2 regions of the Arthrobacter sp. 01T419 genome follow, and region 2 is predicted to be linked to the other one. Evidence: riboswitches for the same ligand, from Rfam matches in the RefSeq annotation. Region 2 holds a riboswitch; the other holds the start of a gene.

Region 1 (3,993 bases), on a different contig from region 2:
TGACGACGGGCTTGCCCAGGACGTCCAGTTCATCCCGGCCGGCGAGGGCTGCCAGCGCGAGGTGGGCCGGGTTCAAGACAACGCCGGATTTGATGAGCAGCTCGCCCGCCCCGGCTTCTTCTCCGGCATCCCGGATGTGTTGCCCATTCCGCGGCTCGCCAGGCTTTGCGTTGCCGCCGAGCGCAAGGACCGGCAAGCCATCTTCGTCCGTAGTCAAGACCCCGCTCTCGCTGCGGAGCACGGCCTTGGCCCCCGGCGGTATCAGGCCGCCGGTGACGATGGGACTCGCCTGGTGTGGGGCCAGCCGGTGGCCCGGCTCGGCCAGGATCCAAGGGCCGCCGCCATTGACAGCCCAGCCATCCATCGCCGAAGACGCGTAGTGCGGCAGGTCCTGCAGGGCGTGGACATCTTCGGCCAGCGTCCTGCCGACCGCGTCTTTCAGGGCAACGGGTGCGGCGGGAATGGGCGTGGCACAGTCGAAGGCAAGCTGCCGGGCTTCCGCCCACAAGTGGTCAGCGTGCGGGACATGCTCAACGTTCGGGCCCGGTTCGGTCACGGAGGGAGGGTGCTGGTTCTCGGCGCCCAGTTCCTCTCCGCCCTGGTTCTCGGCGCCCTGTTTGGGGGCATCGGTCATCCGGCGTCGGTTCCCGGGTTCGTATAGTCCTTGGCGAGTGTGCGTGCCAGGCCCATCGCCGCATCCATCGACGCGGTTTCGCTCGCTTGGCCCGAACCCGCTGCAAGTCCGGCAGCGAAGCCGGCAATGAAGGTGGTCAAAGGAGCGGCCGGGCGAACGACTGAATGCGCCGCGACGCCGGCCAAGGACAGGATCTCATTGATGTCGATTTCGACGCCTTCAAGCTCAAATGCTTGCATCAGGCTCCTGCACCACTCCTCAAGCGTTTCTTCCTGGGTCTTCACGATCCGCCTCCACAGTCCGGTACAGCTTTTGTCACGGCAGGTCGCCGTCCACTCCAAGCGCCGCGGCATCGTCCCAGGTATCCACATCATCGGTGGAGCCAGCAGGAACAGGTACGGCCAGCAGATCAAGCCTAGCAAGCAGGCGGAACACCGCGGCGTTGGCCAGGCCACCCTGTTTTGCCGCGGCCAGCACTTCCCGTTGCAAAGCGGAGAGCCGGTAGATTCCGAGCAGCGGCTGTTTCCGCCCATCGGCGGACACGGCCATGGCTCCTTCCGCGTTCTGGCGACCGGCAAGTTCCCGGAGGAGAACCGGAACAGCCGCGCCGGCGAGGGGCATATCGCACGCCATGACGAGGATCCAGGGCGCGTGCTTCGTGGACGGGCTCTGGCGGTCTTGCGCCTCTAGCGCGGCGAGTCCGGCTTCGATCGCTGCTGCCGGTCCGGCGAACGGCGGGTCCTCGCGGGCGGTCAATGTGCCTTCCGGTAAACCGCCGGGATCCGGCCCGACGACGACGACACACCCGGCCCCGTACGCGGCCGCGAGGGCGCGATCAAGGAGCGTAGCGCCGTCGTACGTCAACTGGGCTTTTGGCACGCCACCGAGGCGGGAGGACTTGCCACCCGCCAAGATCACCGCATCAAAGTCCACCAGCCCAGATTACCCGGGAAGCAGTCTCAGTTCCGGTTCAGGCCGCCGATTCGGGCAAGAGGAAGGGATCCCATGCGGGCGCAGGTTTCTCAAGCTCCTTGATCTGCCAGATAGTCCCGGTGGGCGCCGCCGGAGTGAACCTCAGTTTCCAGCCCATCTCGGCCGGTGTGTGGTCACTCTTGGCGTTGTTGCAGCGTAGGCACGCCGCCACCAGGTTTTCCCAGGAATCCGCGCCGCCCCTGGATTTGGGGTGGACGTGGTCAATAGTGTGGGCTGCTTTCCCGCAGTAGGCGCAACGGTGACCGTCGCGGCGCAAGACGCCGCGACGTGTAACCGCCGTGATCGTGTTGTACCTCGGCCGGATGTAGCGATTGAGCAGAATCACGGAGGGACGTCCGAGAATCTCCTGTGGCCCGACGACAGGCTCGTCGCCTTCGGCCACTACGCTCGCTTTTCCGGTGAGCACAAGGACCAGCGCCCGGCGGAAGGTGACTACCGCCAGCGGTTCATATCCAGCATTCAGAACGAGTGTGCGCATGCACGTACCTCTTCACGGCCGCACCCGTCAGGGGCGCGAGGGCCGGCTGCCCTCTGCATGTACGGGCTGTGGATCGACACCACAAGAGTAAACACGGAGAGGCCAGATCAACGAATCCGTGGGTGGGTTCAGGCGCTGTGTCGGGCAAAGTTCATGTGCCGGACATGTGGCGGGAACCTCCAAACGCCCAAGGACAGCACGCCCGGACTCGCCCCGGCAGACCCCTGGGGACGTGATGTAGGGCGACGTGAGGTAGCACATGCTGGTTAAAACAGAACATCCCCGCGGGCTGACCAGCGGGGATGTTCCAGTAAGACTATTCAGACGAAGCTATTAGCCACCAACGCGGATGAAGACCGGGCCGGAGCCGATGTTGACGCTGTACAGGGCAGTGGTGCCACCGTTCCAGCCGCCGTGGACCGCCATGCCATTCCCGACGTAAACGGCGATGTGAGCCATGCCCATGCCACCGTTCTGGTAGTAAACCAAGTCACCCGGCTGCGCTTCAGCAGCGCTGACCGTGCGGCCAAGGGAGAGGTAGTCTGCCGGCCAGCCGTGGAAGTTGATGCCAACGGCAGCCAGGGAGTTCGAAGCCAGGGCGGTGCAGTCCTGGGCAACGCCGAGCTGTGCGTAAGCTGCGGCAGCAATTGCCGCGCCCTTGCCGCTGGCAACCTTCGTGGCGGGGGATACAGCTGCGGAAACAGAAAGCGTTGCGGTGCCCGCAGCGGTTCCGGCCTTGGGAGCGGCGACAGCTTCCTGGACGGCAACCGGAGCTTCGACAACCGGAGCAGCTTCAGTGGAAACCACCGGGCGCTCGTACTTGATGGCGACCGAGGAATCGGCCGCAATGCTGGCTTGGGCGATGGACTGGACTTCCAGGGTGGAGGTCGCAGTGGACTCGCGGGGAACGTTGGTTTCGGCAGCGTTGGCTGCGATACCGCTAGTGAGGACCAGTCCGGACGCAGCAGCGATAACTGCTGCCTGACGGCCCACGCCACCGGCATTGCTGCCGACGGTCTTAGCGATGACGGCAAGCGAGTTGGTCTTGGTGACCGCGGCGCGGTGGCGCGCAAGAGTAGAGCGTGAAGACACGTTAAAAGGCCTCTCCCTATGCCCGCGAGGTAAGCTGTCGGATTCGGATGGGAGTCATCCGGCCGCAATGCTTCCCGTGGGAAACAAGTGCGACTTAACCCCAAGGCCATCGGTGAAGATGACCAAAAGTGGGTCCCCCGCCTCTGCCAGACGATGTTTTGCGAACGGAACCTCGGGCAGTGGCAGAGCTAGGCAATCCACCCGAGTGCATCAACTCTCTAAAAGTTGATGCGAGTTAGACGGTACATGAGTTTTGGCTGAATGTCACATTCAGGTCACGGAGCGTGACAAGCATGCGAGAGACGGCCATCGGATTGGCTTACAGCCAGCCCAAGGGATCAACGACATCGCCGTTGACCATGACTTCAAAATGGAGGTGGCAGCCGGTCGAGGCGCCAGTTGTGCCGCTCAATGCGATGACGTCGCCACGGTTGACCGTTTGGCCCACCTGGACGTTGAACGAGGACAAGTGGTTATACGTGGTTTCCAGGCCGTTGCCGTGGTCCACCACAATGCGGTTTCCACCGCCATATGGGTGCCAGCCCGCGAAAGTAACCTTGCCGGCGGCAGCCGCATGCACCTGGGTGCCACATTGGGCCACGAAGTCCTGGCCGCGGTGGAACTCCCCCAGGCCTCCCGTAATGGGGTTCACGCGGTAACCGAACGGCGAGGCCGTAGTCAGAGTGTCCAACGGAGCCCCGAGGGTCCCTTTGGAGGACGACGTCTTGATGCTGCCGACGGACTGCGCGCTCAAGAGCTGCTTGAGCTTGCTATCAGGATCCGCCGTGGTGGATAC
Region 2 (16,270 bases):
GGTCATCCGGACGCAGGACCCGAATCGCCCGTGGGCACGCTCCATGGCCGTTTCCGATGGCCGGGTTGTGGCGTTGGACGAGGACGCCGAGGCACTTGTGGGTACCGGCACGGAAGCTGTGGACTTGGACGGTGCCTTCCTCATGCCGGGCCTGATCGACGTCCACAATCACCATTCCCTGGCGGGCGCCGCTGATCTGTTCGAGTGCAACTTCCTTCCAACCGATGACGTGGACACCATTCTGGAGACGGTTGCCCGCTGGAGCGCGAGCCTCGAGCCCGGCGCCTGGGTCATTGGAGGCAGTTGGGGCAGCGGCCTGTTCGAGGAACTCTCCCGCTTGGACACGCTCGCCCGGCTCGACGAAGCCAGCGGAGGGCGGCCCGTGCTCCTCAAGGACGACAGCAAACACAACCGCTGGGTCAATTCCGCCGCCATGGCATTGGCCGGGATCGATGCGGGCACTAGCGATCCCGAAGGCGGCGAAATCCTCCGCGACCCCGCTACCGGGCTCCCCACCGGTGTGCTGATCGAGGCAGGCGGCGTGCTGGTTGAACGGGTCGTGGCAGCATCGCAGGGATACAGCCTGGAACAGATGGCACGTGCGTGCGCCCGGGGCATCGAGATCCTCCACTCCTACGGCGTCACAACCTTCCAGGACGCAGCAACCTCGCTTCAAATAATGGAAGCGCTGCGGCACCTTGACCAATCCGATGCCCTGGCGGCCTGGGTGGTCAGTTCCATGCAGGTCAACGACTTCATCTTCGGTACAACCCCGTTGGGCGAGGAACTGGTGTCCAGGGGTGAGGAATTCCGGACCGCCCACCATCGTCCCGACTTCATCAAGATCTTCCTCGACGGTGTGCCGCCGTCCCGCACTGCAGCTTTCCTGGAGCCCTACTTGCCGGACGAGCACCACGCCCATGATTTCGCCGGCCACACCACCATGCCTGCGGAAGATCTGGTGGGATGGCTCCGGCGGACCGCGAAGACGGGGATCTCGGCCAAGATCCACTGCACGGGCGACGCTTCGGTCCGCATGGTGCTCGACGCCGTCCAAACCATCCGGGACGAGGGGTTCCACGAGGCGAAATACCAGATAGCCCACGGCCAGTTCGTCCACGAAGACGATCTCCCCCGCTTCGCAGCACTGGACGTCAGCGCGGACATTTCGCCGTCGCTCTGGTTCCCTGGCGTCATTTATGAGGCCATCAAAACGGTGCTCCCACTGGAACGGGCCACGAAGATGCAGCCCAACCGGGACCTCCTGGACAGCGGCGCGACCATCGGTGGCGGCTCGGACTGGCCTGTCAGTGTCTCCCCCAATGTCTGGGAGGCCATCCAAGGGCTCATCACCCGTGCCGACCCCACGGGACAATTTCCTGGAACCCTCTGGCCCGAACAAGCCATCACCCTCGAAGAAGCGCTGGCCTGCTACACGACGGCGCCCGCGAGAATGCTCGGACTGTCGGATCAGCTTGGCTCCTTGGAACCGGGCAAGGCCGCAGACTTCATCCTGCTCGACCAGAACCCCTTCGAGGTGGAGCATTCGGCCCTCGGCAAGATCCAGACCCTTCAAACGTGGTTCGCCGGCAAGCGGGTCTTCCAACGCGCCTGACCCAGCGCCCACCCGGCAACGCTCGCTCACCTATAAGCCCGAAAGACCCCAAAGGTGAGCGAGCGTTCGGGAAAAATGCCCTAGATCTGCAGGAGGGTCGCCCGGGAGCAGGAGCCGGGGCGCCGGAGAGCCCTTCAGCCGCGGGTCAGGCCTCGGCTTTGCGGTCTTCGATCAGTTTTTGCACCTGCGGGAACAACGGGTGCGACGGCGGCAGCTCGGTAATGCGCTCGACCGCCTCGGCGGCGTCCATTTCGGCGAGCATGCGGGCGAGTTCCACGGCTTCGTCGTCTGCTCCGTCGTCGAAACGCAGGGCGGCTGACATGGCGTCGAGCAAGGCAACGGGAGTGACTCCGCGCTCGGCTAGTTCCGCGGCCGGGCCGATGAACCGTTCGTGCCTGCCCAATTTGCGCAGCGGAGCACGGCCTACCCGGTTCACGGTGTCCGGCAGGTACGGGTTGGTGAAGCGGGAGAGGATCTTCTGCACGTAGGCTTCCTGCTCAGCCTCGACAAAGTCATGCTTGGCCACGAGAAGCTGCTTGGTCTCCTCCAACACAGCTCGCACCCGGGCAGCAATGGAGGCATCGGCCATGGCATCGGAGATCTTCTCCAGTCCGGCGCCATAGCCGAAGTACGCTGCCGAGGCGTGTCCCGTGTTGACCGTGAATAGCTTGCGCTCGATGTACGGGCCCAACTCGTCGACGAAGGTGGCTCCCGGGATCACCGGGGCCGCCCCAGCGAACGGGGTGCGGTCGATCACCCACTCGTAGAAGGTTTCCACTGTGACATCCAAACCTTGGCCGGGCGCCTGGTTGGGGACGATCCTGTCCACGGCCGTGTTGGCAAACACCGCCGTGGAGGAAAGATCACCCGCGGCACCGTCCCAAGCGGCCTGCACTTCGGAATGCAGCAAGTCCGTGGCGTTGATGGCGTTCTCGCAGGCCATGACCTGCAGTGGAGCCAACGACGGCGATCGGCCGGCCAAGCCGCGCGCGATCACCGGCGCCACGAACTTGAGGATGTGCGGCCCCACCGCTGTGGTGACGAGGTCCGCCGTCGCGATTTCCGCGACGACGGCAGCCTCTTCGGAGCCCGAATTCAGGGCCCGGAAACCGGACACGGTCTTGACCGCCGCATTTTCGCCGACCTCGTGGACCTCATAGGAGGACGCGGAGGCGAGCTGGCTGATCAGGGCGTCCGCGACATCGGCGAAGACCACCTCATATCCAGCCTCGTGCAGCAGCAAGCCGACGAATCCCCGTCCGATGTTCCCTGCCCCAAAATGGACTGCCTTCACTATGCGTTGACCTTTCCGAACAGATCCAGCACTTCGTCCACCGACGTGGCTTGCTCAAGCTGGGCCACTTGCGCCTTGTCCGTGAAGATCTTGGCGATGGAGGACAGGATGTGGAGGTGTTCGTTGTTGATGCCGGCGACGCCGACGACGAACTTGACCTGCTTGCCACCCCAGTCGATGCCCTCGGGGTAGCGGACAATCGACACACCGGAGTGCAGGATGTGGTCCTTGGCAGCGTTGGTGCCGTGAGGGATTGCCAGGAAGCTGCCCATGTAAGTGGACACGGATTCCTCGCGCTCATGCATTGCGTGAATGTAGCCCATGTCCACGGAGCCGCGATCCAGCAGGAGCTTGCCCGCCTCGTCAATGGCCGAGTCGCGGTCCGTCGCGGTGCCGTTGAGGATCACGCTTTCGGCGAGCAGGACATCCTTGCCCCCGACGGCGGTGGCCGCTTGAGCGGCAGGCTCGGCAACCGCCGTCGAGCCCTCAGCGCCGGGCTCAGCGTTGCTGCTTTTCACAAGTTCCACGATCTCGTCATACCGCGGACTGTTCATGAAGTTGTCCACGGAGACGTGTACAGCCCCGGTCGTGAGCGGCTGGGCGCGTTCGGCGAGGTCCTGGTGGGTGATGACGACGTCGTAGGTGTCGGTGAGGTTGGCAATGGCAGCGTTGGTGACTTTGACCCCCGGGAAGCCCGCGGCCTTGATCTTGTTCCGCAACACCGAGGCGCCCATGGCGCTGGAGCCCATGCCGGCGTCGCAGGCGAACACGATGTTCTGGATGGGACGGGTCAGGAGCGCGGTACCGCCACCAGCACCGAGGAGCGCGGAGGAAACGGAACTCTTCTTGCCCTTGAGTTCTTCCATCTTGGACGTGGCTGCGCCAAGATCAACCTCGTCGCTGTGATGCGTGGTGCGGAGAATCAACGCGGAGACGAGGAACGACACCGTCGCTGCCAAGATGACCGACAAGATGACGCCCACGTAGCTGTCACGGGAGGTCTGGGCAATGACTGCGAAGATGGATCCCGGAGCCGCCGGAGCGACGAGGCCTGAGTTGGTGATTGCGAGCGTCGCAATGCCTGTCATGCCCCCGGCGATGGCTCCGAGGATGAGCAGCGGGCGCATCAGGACATACGGGAAGTAGATCTCGTGGATCCCGCCGAGGAACTGGATGATGAAAGCGCCCGGCGCCGAGGCCTTCGCTGCCCCGCGTCCAAAGAACATGTAGGCGAGAAGAATTCCGGCTCCCGGACCGGGGTTGGCTTCAAGCAGGAACAGGATCGACTTGCCCTGGTCCAGTGACTGCTGGATGCCCAGCGGGGTTAGCACGCCGTGGTTGATTGCGTTGTTGAGGAAAAGAACCTTGGCGGGTTCGATGAAGATGCTGGTGAGCGGAAGGAGTCCGTTGTGCACCAGGAACTGGACGAAATTGCCCGCGGCCGTGCTGAAGGCCTGGACCAGCGGAGAAATACCGAAGAACCCGAGCATGGCGAGCAAGGCGCCCCAAATACCCGCGGAGAAGTTGTTCACCAACATCTCGAAGCCCGGACGGATCTTGCCGTCCCAGATGGCGTCGATCTTCTTCATCGTCCAGCCACCGAGCGGGCCCATGATCATGGCACCGATAAACATCGGAATACCGGCACCAACAATCACGCCCATGGTGCCGATGGCACCCACGACTCCGCCCCGGACGTCGTACACCATTTTGCCGCCGGTGTAGGCAATCAGGAGCGGCAGGAGGTAGGTAATCATGGGCCCGACGAGGCCAACGTTTGGCGTGCCGGCGGCGTTGTTGCCGAAGCCACCGAGTTCGGGGACGGGTAGCCAGCCGGTCTTGATGAACAATGCCGTAATGATGCCCCAGGCGATAAAGGCGCCGATATTGGGCATGATCATGCCGGAAAGGAATGTTCCGAACTTTTGGACACCAACGCGCAGGCTGGTGCGCGGCTTCGCAACGGTCTCTGTTGCCATGTGAATTCCTAACGTGAGTCCCGCATCAGTGCGGGATCAGTCGATATCTATCGAAGGAGGACAGCTTTAGGAGCTGCTTGAGATTCGGTGAAGCCATTCAAGGAAAAGCTTCAGCTCCGAACTGGATAGCTGGTCTGAATGCGAGGCTTGGAGTGCCGCATTCAGCGCGATTGCCGCAACAACAACGGACGACTTGCCGGAGTCGTCTGCTGCGGCGCCACGGGCAGTTTCCGTGGACACGGCGAAAATCATGGAATCCCGGGTCATGGTGGAGAGCTCGAGGTTCCGGTCTTCCAATGGCTCTGCAATGAGCATGAGCGTGACACCAACGTTGGCTGCCAGGATGCTCCTCGCTGCCTCGCGCGGGGGTACGTTGATCTGGCCGGCAATGGCCGCCTTGCTCAGCATTTCCTCCAGAAGCGACTCGGCATCAGCCACGATGGCCGGCCTGCTTTCCGGACGGATGTTGCCGAACATCACCAGGTAAAGGTGCGGTTGGGTAAGCCCGAACTGGACGTGGTTGTCCCACATCCGCCGGACGTCCTCCAGGGGTTCCCCAGAGGGTGCGAAGTCCCGCTCTCCCGCCACGTACTCCTCGAAGCCGGCTGCAACGACGGCGTCGAACAACCCCTCCTTGTCGCCGAAGTGGTGGTACAGCGTGGGCGCCGTGACGCCTGCGAGTTTGGTGATTTGGCGCGTTGAGACCGGTGACCCGTCCGAATTCGCCAGCAACTCGGCAGCTGCACGGAGCAGCCGAGTTTTGGGCGGAAGCTGGTCATCGAAACTCATAGCCGCTACCCTAGCACCTATAGCAACGCTATATGAAGTGAGTCACAGGAGATTTTTTCGGACCCCGAGGCGCCGCAGCCGGTGGGTCCGATCCGAGAGCAGGAACAGAGGATTTCAGTGCAGAATTTCCAAGGAGTAGGCGTCAGCCCGGGCCGCGTCATTGGCACTATCCGTCAGATGCCCAAACCAGTCAGCGAACCGCCGTCGGGCGAGCAGCTAGCCGTTTCCACCACGGCGGAAGAAGCGATCGCCGGCCTCAAGACCGCGGCCCAATCGGTCCACGACGAGCTCAAAGCACGCGCTGACAAGGCCAGCGGAGACGGTAAGGCCGTGCTCGAAGCCACAGCACTGATGGCCAAGGACACCATGCTCCTGAAGTCGGCCACCAAGCTCATCAACAACAACGGCAGCTCCGCCGAACGCGCCATCTGGGAAGCCGGCGCCTCGGTATCGGAAATGCTCCACAACTTGGGCGGGTACATGGCCGAACGCGCCACCGACGTCCTGGATGTCCGCGCCCGGATCGTCGCCGAACTCCGCGGCGTCCCCGCCCCCGGGATCCCGGCGTCGGATACTCCCTTCATCCTGGTGGCCGAAGACCTCGCCCCCGCCGACACCGCAACGCTGGACCCCGCCATCGTGACCGCGCTGGTCACCTCGGGCGGCGGACCGCAGTCCCACACCGCGATCATCGCCCGCTCGCTCGGCCTGCCCGCCGTCGTCGCGGCCCGCGGAGTGGACGAAATCCCGGACGGCGCCGAAGTCTTCGTGGACGGCGCGGCCGGTTCCCTTTCCCTCGAACCCTCCGAAGAGCAGCGCGCCGCCGCCCTCGCGTGGGTCGAAAATGCCGCCACACTGGCTGTCTTCGACGGAAACGGTACGACGGCGGACGGCCACCTGGTGCCTCTTCTCGCCAATGTGGGCGGCGCCAAGGACGCTGCCGCGGCTGCCGCTCTGGGCGCGCAGGGCGTGGGCCTTTTCCGCACCGAATTCTGCTTCTTGGAACGCGACACCGAACCGACCGTGGTGGAACAAGCTGCCGCGTACAGGGGCGTGTTCGACGCTTTCCCAGGCAAGAAAGTGGTGCTCAGGACCCTCGACGCCGGCGCGGACAAGCCCCTGCCCTTCCTCACGGACGCAACCGAGCCCAATCCGGCCCTCGGCGTGCGCGGCTACCGCACCGATTTCACCACGCCCGGGGTTTTGGAACGCCAGCTCGAGGCCATCGCCATCGCGGCCGGCGAATCAGAAGCCGACGTGTGGGTCATGGCGCCCATGATCTCGACTGCGGCCGAGGCTGCCCATTTCGCGTCGATGTGCGATGCCGCGGGGATCAAGACTCCTGGAGTGATGGTCGAGGTACCGTCCGCGGCACTGACCTCGGCGTCGGTCCTGCGACACGTGGGCTTCGCGTCCCTCGGCACCAACGACCTCACGCAATACGCCATGGCCGCCGACCGGCAACTTGGCCCCCTCGCCGAGCTCAACACCCCCTGGCAGCCTGCCGTTCTGCGCCTCGTGCAGCTGACCGTCGCTGGCTCTGCGGAGGAAGGCAACAACAAACCCGTTGGCGTGTGCGGTGAGGCAGCCGCGGACCCGGCCCTCGCCGTCGTACTCGTTGGCCTGGGCGTGTCCACGCTGTCCATGACGGCACGGTCACTGGCCGCCGTTGGAACCGTGCTCAAAACGGTCACGTTGGAACAGGCTCAGGAGCTGGCCCGCTTGGCGCTCAGCGCTCCCGATGCCCTGGACGCCAAGGCCTGGGTCCGTGCCAAACTGCCGATCCTCGAGGAACTCGGGCTCTAAGCCCGGCCGCACCAACCCCAACCTGAACACAAGGAGTACCCATGCCCGAACGCACCGCCACCATCGCCAGCCGCTCCGGACTGCACGCCCGCCCGGCGGCTCTCTTCGCCGAAGCCGCGGGAGAATCTCCGGTTGAAGTGACCATCGCCATGCGCGGCGAGCCTGCCGAGGACGCGCTCGACGCCGCCAGCATCCTTTCGCTCATGACGCTCGGCGCCGCAAAGGGCGACGTCGTCGTGCTTCGGGCAGAGGGCGACGGCGCCGACGCCGCACTGGATTCCCTGGTGACCCTGCTGGAAACAGACCTCGACGCGGAGTAGGCACCACCGGACCCTCGCTCACATATAGCCGCTTCCAACCCAACCCTCCTGCAGAAATACGCACCGCTCGCCGGAAGGGACCCGAAATGCGCAAGCCGAATGCCGCCGTCGCGTTCTACGTGCTCAGTATTGTGCTGCTCCCGGTCTCACTACTCGGCTATTTGATCTGCGTGGGGAGGATTCGCGGTCGCCGTGGTGGAGTGACGGGCGAAATGGCCGGCGCTTGCAGTTCAGATCTGCAGGAGCGTTCCGCCGATTGGGCTCACATCAGAGCGAGCGTCCGGGATTTCGGCCGCATAGGTGAGCGAGCGTCTCAGGGCGGAGGCGGGCGTCTCAGGGGGCGCGGCAGGGGCGGGCGGGACGGCGCGCCCTCACGCGAAGGCGGACATGCCCGTAATGGAGCGTCCAATAATCAACGCCTGGACAGTTTCCGTGCCCTCATACGTGTGGATGCCTTCGATATCGGCGAAGTGCCGTGCCACGCGGTTGGCCAACAAGATTCCGTTGCCACCCAGCAGGTCGCGCGCGTTCGAAGCGATGCTGCGGGCGGTACGGGTGCAGGTGAACTTCGCGAGCGCCGCCTGCGCGGGGGTCAGCACGCCTTCTTCGTCCAGCTTGGTCATCTGCATGACCATGAGCTGCATGGTGGCGAGCTCCGAGTGCATGCGCGCAAGACGCTCCTGCACAATCTGGGAAGCGGCTAGCGGGCGACCGAACTGCCGGCGCTGGGCTGCGTACTGTACAGCGGTTTCATAGCAGGCCGTTGCATGCCCGACGGCGGACCACGCCACTCCCAGCCGGGTCGCCAAAAGGACGCGCGCTGTGTCCTTGAAACTCCGGGCCCCCGGGAGCACGTTTTCCACCGGCACGAAGACGTTCTCCAAGCGGATGTGTGCCTGCCAGATCGCACGGAGCGACAGCTTGCCCTCGATAGTTGTGGCGAAGTAGCCAGGAGAATCTTGCGGGACAAGGTACCCATGCACCTGCCCGTCGTCACCTCGGGCCCAGACCACAGTCAGGCCGCCGATCGAGCCGTTGCCGATCCACTTCTTTTCGCCATTGAGGACATATCCGCCCTCGACGGCCGTCGCGGTCGTCTCGAGTCCCACCGAATCGGAGCCATGGGCCGGCTCGGTCAAGGCGAAGGCGCCGTATTCCTCGGCCCGGGAAAGCGCCGGAAGCCAGCGGGCCTGCTGCTCCGGGGAACCGCATTCGGCAACGGACCGCAGCGCCAAACCACCCTGGACCGCAACCACCGTGCCGATGGAGCCGTCCCCGCGGCTCAGTTCCATGGTGACCAGCCCGGCGGCGGTTTTACTCATGGCCGGGAACCCGTCGATGTTGATTCCGTCGCGCAGCAGGTCAAGTTCACCCAAGCGCTTCACCAGGTGCAGCGGATACTCCGCGCGCTCCCAGTATCCCGCGATGATCGGGAGCACTTCGTCCTGGACGAAGGTCCGCGCTCGGTCCCAGTAGGCGCGGTCTTCGCCGCTGATGTCCTTCAAAACGGAGGCCGGGTCCGGGTCCAGCGATTCGTTCAGGACGTACTCGGGTTCCATGGTGCCATCTGGGAAAACGGTGCCGTCCGGAAAACGGCATTCAGCTCTGCGGACGTGTCGTCGGACGTCGTCGTCATGGGTGAATCCTCGCTCTGGGTTGCATTCTGCGACTCCCAGCATGCGCTGACACTGAGTTTCATGTCAAGGAACTCAGTACCATCGAGAGTTTTTGCTGGATCATCCCGACCCATCCACGGGCAGGCCGCGAAAACACGCGGCTGTTTTGATGGGGAACCCGAATGATCCAGCAGAATCTACGCCCGGTCCGAGGAAACCCGAGCTAGGCCAGGGCGTCGCGAACCGCTTGAAGGATCTGCTCTGTACCGGCCGCAGGATCCAGGACGGCAACCACGACGGCGGGACGGTCACTCTCCAGATGAGCCTGCCCGCCCGCCTCGTCGGCCGGAACCCGGGCCGGTCCCCCGGCGAAAGTGTCAGCCAGAACACCCAGCTCCCGCGCGAGTCGGCCGGCCAGCTCTTGGGCCTCAGTTTCCGGCGCCTCATCCTCTGCCTGCTCGCCACCGGCGGCCGCCCGCAGCCATTGGCGCAGGGCGCTATTGTGCACCGCGATGACGGACGCAGCAAACGCCACGGCAGTGAGTTCCCGGTTCTCGCCTTCGGGCAAGGCCGCTTGCAGATAACTTCGAAAAGCCCGCTGATAGCGATGCGTCATGACCAATTCACGATCACGAAGGGCGGGCACCTGGCGCAGGAGCTCGTAGCGGGCCAGCGAGGTTTCCCGGTGGCCTACATGGTGGTCAAAGACCAAGAGCGCCGCTTCCACGACAGAACGCAACGGAGCCGCCGTCGTGCGCAAAAGCAACTCTTGGACGCGCGCCAGAATCCGGTCGTGATCAGCGAAAACGACGTCCTCTTTGGAACCGAACTTGCGGAAGAACGTGCTGCGGCTGACGCCCGCGGCGTCGGCGAGATCGTCCACGGAGGTTGCGTCGTAGCCTTGCCGCACCAGCAGTTCGATTGCGGCCGCCACAGCGGGGCTCGGATCCGGATTGGCGGGGTAGTTGACCATAGGCGTGAATCTAACACGGCGGCGTAACCGCGCAGCCTCGAGCGCAGCTAGGCTTCTGCCATGGCATTGATAGCTCCCCGCATGACGCCTGGCCTGCCCGCAGACGACGCCCGGAACCTTGCAGCCTCACTCCAGGACAGCAACGACATTACCGTTTTCGTCGACGGCACGGTCCACCGGCTGCCGGATCAGGCGAGGGACGCCGTCGTCGATCTCCTCGGCCGGCTAAGCCGCGGCGAAGCGGTGACCGTCAGCAGCGTGGAGGAAATGCTCACGACGTCGCGGGCTGCCGAACTCGCGGGGATCTCGCACACCTACCTTCGCAACATGACCGATCGTGGCGAAATACCTGTCGAATACCGTGGCACGCACCGCCGGATCCGGCTCGCAGACATCATGGCGTGGCTGGAGACGCAGAAGCGCAAGCAAGCGGCAACGGCCGCCGGAGATGACGCCGTCAGCTAAAGGTGCGGATCGGGAAGCAACGCCGCGTCAGCTTTCGACTTCGCCGCCGGTGATGGTTCCGCGCCAGGCTCCTGTTTCGACTTCCCTGCCTTCAATGAATACCGGTCCGGCCCTGAACGGTTCGGGGGCCATGGGGCCTCAACTGCACGCCAGAACGAACTATGGGCAGGAACATAGTTCGTTCTGGCGTGCAGTACCGACCGGGTGCCCTGACACACGCCGGGCCCGCTCCAGGCTCCCTCGTTATCTAAATGTGACTTTGCTGGCCGGCTGATGTACCGTCGAGGGGCGACCCATTCCCCAACTGGGCCGCTTCCGGGTTGACGCCGAGCTCTGCCGCAACCCGGATTCCGCTAGACCCGCGGCAGAGACGGGGGACCCAGAGTCTCCGGGCCTATTTCTCCACAGGCCCTCGGGGTGAAGCCGCCACGTGCGGCCGGACGGCCTCGTCCGAACCCGACAGCTAACCTCGAAGGCGTTGAGAGGCAATCACCATGTCCCCAACCATGGATCAGCCTCGCCGTGCCCAAGTGGCGGGCGAGCGCACCAAACCAACCGGACGCCGTCGGGCCCAAGACAGCGCAACGTTCATCCCTGCGCAGGCTCCAGAACCTTTGAGTTCGACGGCGGCACCCACCACCGCGAAAACCCCGACGACGGCGGCACCCACCACGCGAGCGGCCGCCCGCGCGGCCGAGCGGGAGCGGGCCGCACAAGCCAGCTCCGCCCCGGAACCCGCCACCGCAGCCATCCCGACGGTGGCAACAACGCCGGCGGAACCAGCCCCCGCCGAACCCGCAGCCCCCGAGGCTGCACCGAACCAGAAGACCCAGGCCGCCGAAACTCGGAAGGCAGCCACGACCGCCCAGCGCGCGGTTCCTCGTGCCGGCTTCGGTCAGATGTCCTTCGCCGGTTCGTCGTTCAGCCGGGAACCTCATGCCGTCCTGAAGAAGGCTGCGACCATCCGGACGATGAGCAACCGGATGGCCGTGGTGGCCGGAGCCCTCGGCATCTTGTTGACGGCGGGTTCCCTGGGCCAGGCCCTTGAGTTGCCCTTCTTCGGCCAGGAATCCCAAGCCCAGGACGCAGACAGCCAAAGCTCCGTCCAGCCTCAGGACCCTTCCACCGCGGGCAGCGTCTCCCCCGACGCAACAGCTTCACCGTCGGCAACCGCCACGGCTGCCAAGGCCGGTCAAACCGCGACCGACCCGGCGCAAGGGCCGCAAGCGCCCGCCGCCGTCGCGCCGTCGAGTGCTGGAGCACCATCGGTCTCCGTTCAGGTCCCCTCCGTCATCCCATCAGCGCTGCCCCCAAGCCTTGCTCCTGTGCCGGCCGTTCCGACGCAGGGCCCGGCGCAGCCTGCTCCGGTTCCCAGCCCGGCTCCCCCGGTCACGGTCACTCCAACACCGACGCCGACGCCTACTGACCCGTCCTCGCCGACGCCCACTCCCACCGATCCGCCCTCCCACACGCCACCTGGGCAATCGAAGCCGAAACCGCCGGTAAAGCCCAGCAGCGCACCGACGGCTTCGTCGCAGCCAGCTCAGCCGGGCTTCGACTTGGGAGCGATTTTGGACGCTGCAAGCGGGATCCTGCAGTGAGGATGGGACAGCATCGAACATCATCCGTCGAGTGGCACGGGCGGTGCTGCCAGAGCACCCGGACGCAGATGAATGAGCGCCGCCCCGACCGCTGGCGCTGCAGCCTTCAGCTAAGGCCGTTCAAGCGGTAAACGAGTGCGGCCTCCAGTAACAGCGCAGCCTCAAATCCGAGGACGGCCCGCCCAGCGGCGCGCCTTGAGCGTTGCGTGGAGTTCGAGCCGGATAGCACCATTCAACGGATCCGCACCGATGAGTTGCCGGACCCTGGCCAGGCGGTTGTAGATGCTGCTGCGGTGCAAATGCAGCTTCGCGGCCACGTCCTGGACTGAGCCGTCGCTGTCGTAGAGCAGTTCGAGGACGGGCAGGAGCTCGCCGTTGCGGTCGGCGTCCTCGATCGCCTGGAAATAGGACGAGCCCGAATCGTCCCAACCGCCGGGTGCCTGCAGCCGTTCGAACAACTGGTAGATCCCTGCCGAACGGCTGTCCACGAGCTCACCGAGCGGAGGATCGACGGCGGCAGCCTGGGCCGCGAGCTTCGACTGCCGGTACGCCCGCCCCAGTTGGCGGATGACCGAAAACGGCTCACTGATGCCCAGGATGACCCGGTCCACCTTCCGGCCGGCCCGCTTGGCGAGCTCCAGCTGATAGTGGACCAAGACCTGGGCATGTTCTGCCCGTCCGCCGGTTTCGCGGAACAGCAGGACCGAATGCGTCTCGGTGCCAGCGCTGAAAAGGACCGAATCGACGCCGATAGTGGCCTGCAGCGCGGCGGAACGGTGCGTCAGCGTGGCTGCGATGGGATCGGAGACGCCGCCGCTGTCCTCGGCGTCGAGCACGGTCACCAGCTGCCACGGGCCCCGGCCCTGGACCTCCTTCCATCCGGCCACGGCCGCCACCGCGTTGGATTCGCCCTGGCATGCAGCCAGGAATTCCTGCTCGCGGCGGCGCCGGAACTCCGATTCGGCCGTATTGGAATCGAGCAGCAACCCCGCGAGGAGGTCCAGCTCGTCCCGCACTCCTGGCAACTGGGCGAGGATCGCCGTCGCGGTCTGTTCGTCAAGGTCCTGCTGGACCCAGAGGTACCCCACGCGGAACCCGCGCACCAGCAGCGGGACGCAGACGCGCCCCACCATACCGAGTTCCTCATTGGCGGGCACGACGACGGGACGCACCGCGGTGGCGATGCCGTGCGAGAGCTGCCAGGCACTGACGTCCACCGGGACTTTCTTGCTGAGGAGGAAATTCACGCGGACGCGGTCGGCGTGGGACTGGTTGGAGCTGTAGGCGAGCAGGACACCGTCGAGATCTTCCAGGGAGAGTCCGCGGCCCAATTTGAGTGCGACGTCCTCGACGATCTTCTCCACGTCCTGTTGCATGGAGCAAGACTACTTTGCCCGCTGCCCACGAGTGGCTGGACTTGTTTATCTAGCGTGGCATCTATCCGACGCGGACCGGCACGGGAGCCTCGTCGGCCTTTTCGGGGAGGGCGCCTTCTCCCAGGAAGGCACGAAGCATGGCGTCCCGATCGAACTCGCCTTCCCATTTCGCCACAACAAAGGTGGCCACGCAGTTACCGAGCAGGTTCACCACCACCCGCATGGAGTCCATCAGCCGGTCCGCGCCAAGGAGAAGCGCGACGCCCGCAACCGGGAAGATCCCCAATGCACCGGCAGTGGCCGACAAAGCGAGGAAGGCTGACCCGGGAACCCCTGCCATGCCCTTGGATGTGAGCATGAGGATCCCCAGCGCCACGAGCTGCTGTCCGAGATCGAGATGGTGCCCGAAAGCCTGGGCGAGAAAAAGCAGGGAGATCGACAGATAGATTGCGGCACCGTCGAGGTTGAAGGAGTAGCCGGTCGGAATAACCAGGCCGGTGGTGCTGCGTGAGCAACCTGCGTTGGAGAGCTTGGCCATGATGCGCGGCATGACGGATTCTGTGGACGCCGTACCAAGGGCCAGCAGGAACTCTTCACGGGTGTACTTCAAAAACTGCCAGAGCGGCACCCGGGCGATGCCCCACGCCACGAGGAAGAGCAAAGCGATGAAGACGACGGCGGCGCCGTAACACGCCGCGATGAGTACTGCGTATGTGCCCAAAGAATCCAGTCCGTACTGGCCAATGATGAACGCCATGGCCCCGAACGCGCCGATGGGTGCCACCCGCATGACCCAGGCCATAATCTTGAAGAACACGTCCAGGACGGTCTCCATAAACGTGAGCACAGGCCCGCACCGTTCCTTGCCGATCACAACAACGGCCGAACCGAAGAAGACGGAGAAGCACAAGACCTGCAGCAGGTTGTTGTTCGCGAAGGCGCCCACGACGCTGGTGGGGATGACGCCGAGCAGGAACTGGCCCACGTCCTTGGGCGGCGCGGTGCCGGTCTTGGCGTTCAGGGCGTCCTGGCTCAGCGAATTCGGATCGATGTTGAGCCCTGCCCCAGGCTGGACGAGATTGCCCACCATCAGGCCGAATGCCAGGGCGAACAGTGTGGCCCCCGTGAAGTAGATGAGTGCCTTGACTCCGACACGGCCCACGGCTTTGACATCCCCCACCGCTGCGATTCCGGTGACGATGACCAGGAAGATCAGTGGCGCGATGATCATCTTGATGAGCTGGATGAAGCCGTCGCCAAGAGGACGCAGTCCGGAACCGATACTGGGCCAGAAGTGGCCGATCAGCACACCTGCAATCACGGCGGCGAAGATCTGGACGAACAGGGATTTGTACAGGGGCTTCCTGGGCGCAGGAACAACAGTCGAAGAGGTCTGTGTCTTCACGGTGCTGGCCAATCGTTGGACGGAGGTGCGTGGTTGCTCGTCCACGATAGGAAAACGACGTTTCAACGAGGTGACACAAATGTCACTAGAAGAATCATTCATGAAACATGCGTTTCAACTGGCGGGCAAGCACTCATGCCGGATCCCGGATCGCCCGGCGAACATCAGGCGACACCTGACGCTCTCAGAGTCGACAAATGTCGAGTTGTGGGGGGTAAAAACCCCGGAAATACAAGGAAGTTCACGACGGCGGCCATCGCCTTTCGTGTCGCCTGGCTCACAGCGGATTTATTCTGGAATCACAGTCCCCCGCAGAGAAAAAGGCCGTTGAAGCCTTTCGAACATGGAGCCCACAATGATTATCGGTGTCCCCAAAGAGATCAAGAACAACGAATTCCGCGTTGCCATCACTGCCGCGGGGGTTCACGAGTTCCGCACCCACGGACACACAGTCCTGGTGGAGCGCGGCGCCGGCGTCGGCTCCGGTATCACGGACGAGGAATACGCGGTAGCTGGTGCTGAGATCGTGGCCGAAGCCGACGACGTCTGGGCACGCGCTGACATGGTCATGAAGGTCAAGGAACCCATCAAGGCCGAATACCACCGCTTCCGCAAGGGCCTGATCCTCTTCACCTACCTGCATCTGGCCGCTGAGCCTGAACTGACTCAGGAACTCATCAACTCCGGCGTCACGGCCATCGCCTACGAAACCGTCCAGGAAGGCCGCACGCTGCCCCTGTTGGCACCCATGTCCGAGGTCGCTGGCCGCCTGTCGGTCGTCGTCGGCGCTTCCTCCCTTATGGCTCCGGCCGGTGGTAAGGGCGTGCTGCTGGGCGGCGTCCCGGGTGTTCGCCCGGCCAAGGTCGTTGTCCTTGGCGCCGGTGTCGCCGGAACCAACGCCGCCGCGATGGCCTTGGGCCTGGGTGCCGATGTCACCATCATGGACATCAACATCAACCGCTTGCGCGAACTGGACGCCCTCTACCAGGGCCGCCTGAAGACCGTCGCCTCCAATGCCTACGAGATCGAGA

What was found. Region 2 has a riboswitch for cyclic di-AMP ahead of AC1DLO_RS16340 (hypothetical protein). Riboswitches for the same ligand answer to the same signal wherever they lie in the genome.
Region 1: another riboswitch for cyclic di-AMP. It lies ahead of AC1DLO_RS12015 (NlpC/P60 family protein); the one in region 2 lies ahead of AC1DLO_RS16340 (hypothetical protein).

The regions. Positions count from the first base shown of each region.
Region 1 covers NZ_JBFTQF010000006.1:147,199-151,191, reverse strand. The annotation lists gene AC1DLO_RS12035 (molybdopterin molybdotransferase MoeA) at 1-634, opposite strand, end outside; gene AC1DLO_RS12030 (DUF6457 domain-containing protein) at 631-918, opposite strand; gene mobA (molybdenum cofactor guanylyltransferase) at 950-1,567, opposite strand; gene AC1DLO_RS12020 (HNH endonuclease) at 1,605-2,105, opposite strand; gene AC1DLO_RS12015 (NlpC/P60 family protein) at 2,439-3,197, opposite strand; cyclic di-AMP (ydaO/yuaA leader) riboswitch at 3,203-3,370, opposite strand; gene AC1DLO_RS12010 (M23 family metallopeptidase) at 3,517-3,993, opposite strand, start outside.
Region 2 covers NZ_JBFTQF010000012.1:1,449-17,718, reverse strand. The annotation lists gene AC1DLO_RS16385 (amidohydrolase) at 1-1,615, shown strand, start outside; gene AC1DLO_RS16380 (mannitol-1-phosphate 5-dehydrogenase) at 1,761-2,909, opposite strand; gene AC1DLO_RS16375 (PTS mannitol transporter subunit IICBA) at 2,909-4,888, opposite strand; gene AC1DLO_RS16370 (TetR/AcrR family transcriptional regulator) at 4,955-5,677, opposite strand; gene ptsP (phosphoenolpyruvate--protein phosphotransferase) at 5,795-7,483, shown strand; gene AC1DLO_RS16360 (HPr family phosphocarrier protein) at 7,525-7,803, shown strand; gene AC1DLO_RS16355 (acyl-CoA dehydrogenase family protein) at 8,175-9,362, opposite strand; gene AC1DLO_RS16350 (TetR/AcrR family transcriptional regulator) at 9,643-10,392, opposite strand; gene AC1DLO_RS16345 (helix-turn-helix domain-containing protein) at 10,453-10,857, shown strand; cyclic di-AMP (ydaO/yuaA leader) riboswitch at 11,199-11,349, shown strand; gene AC1DLO_RS16340 (hypothetical protein) at 11,352-12,458, shown strand; gene AC1DLO_RS16335 (PucR family transcriptional regulator) at 12,620-13,834, opposite strand; gene AC1DLO_RS16330 (cation:dicarboxylate symporter family transporter) at 13,896-15,239, opposite strand; gene ald (alanine dehydrogenase) at 15,595-16,270, shown strand, end outside.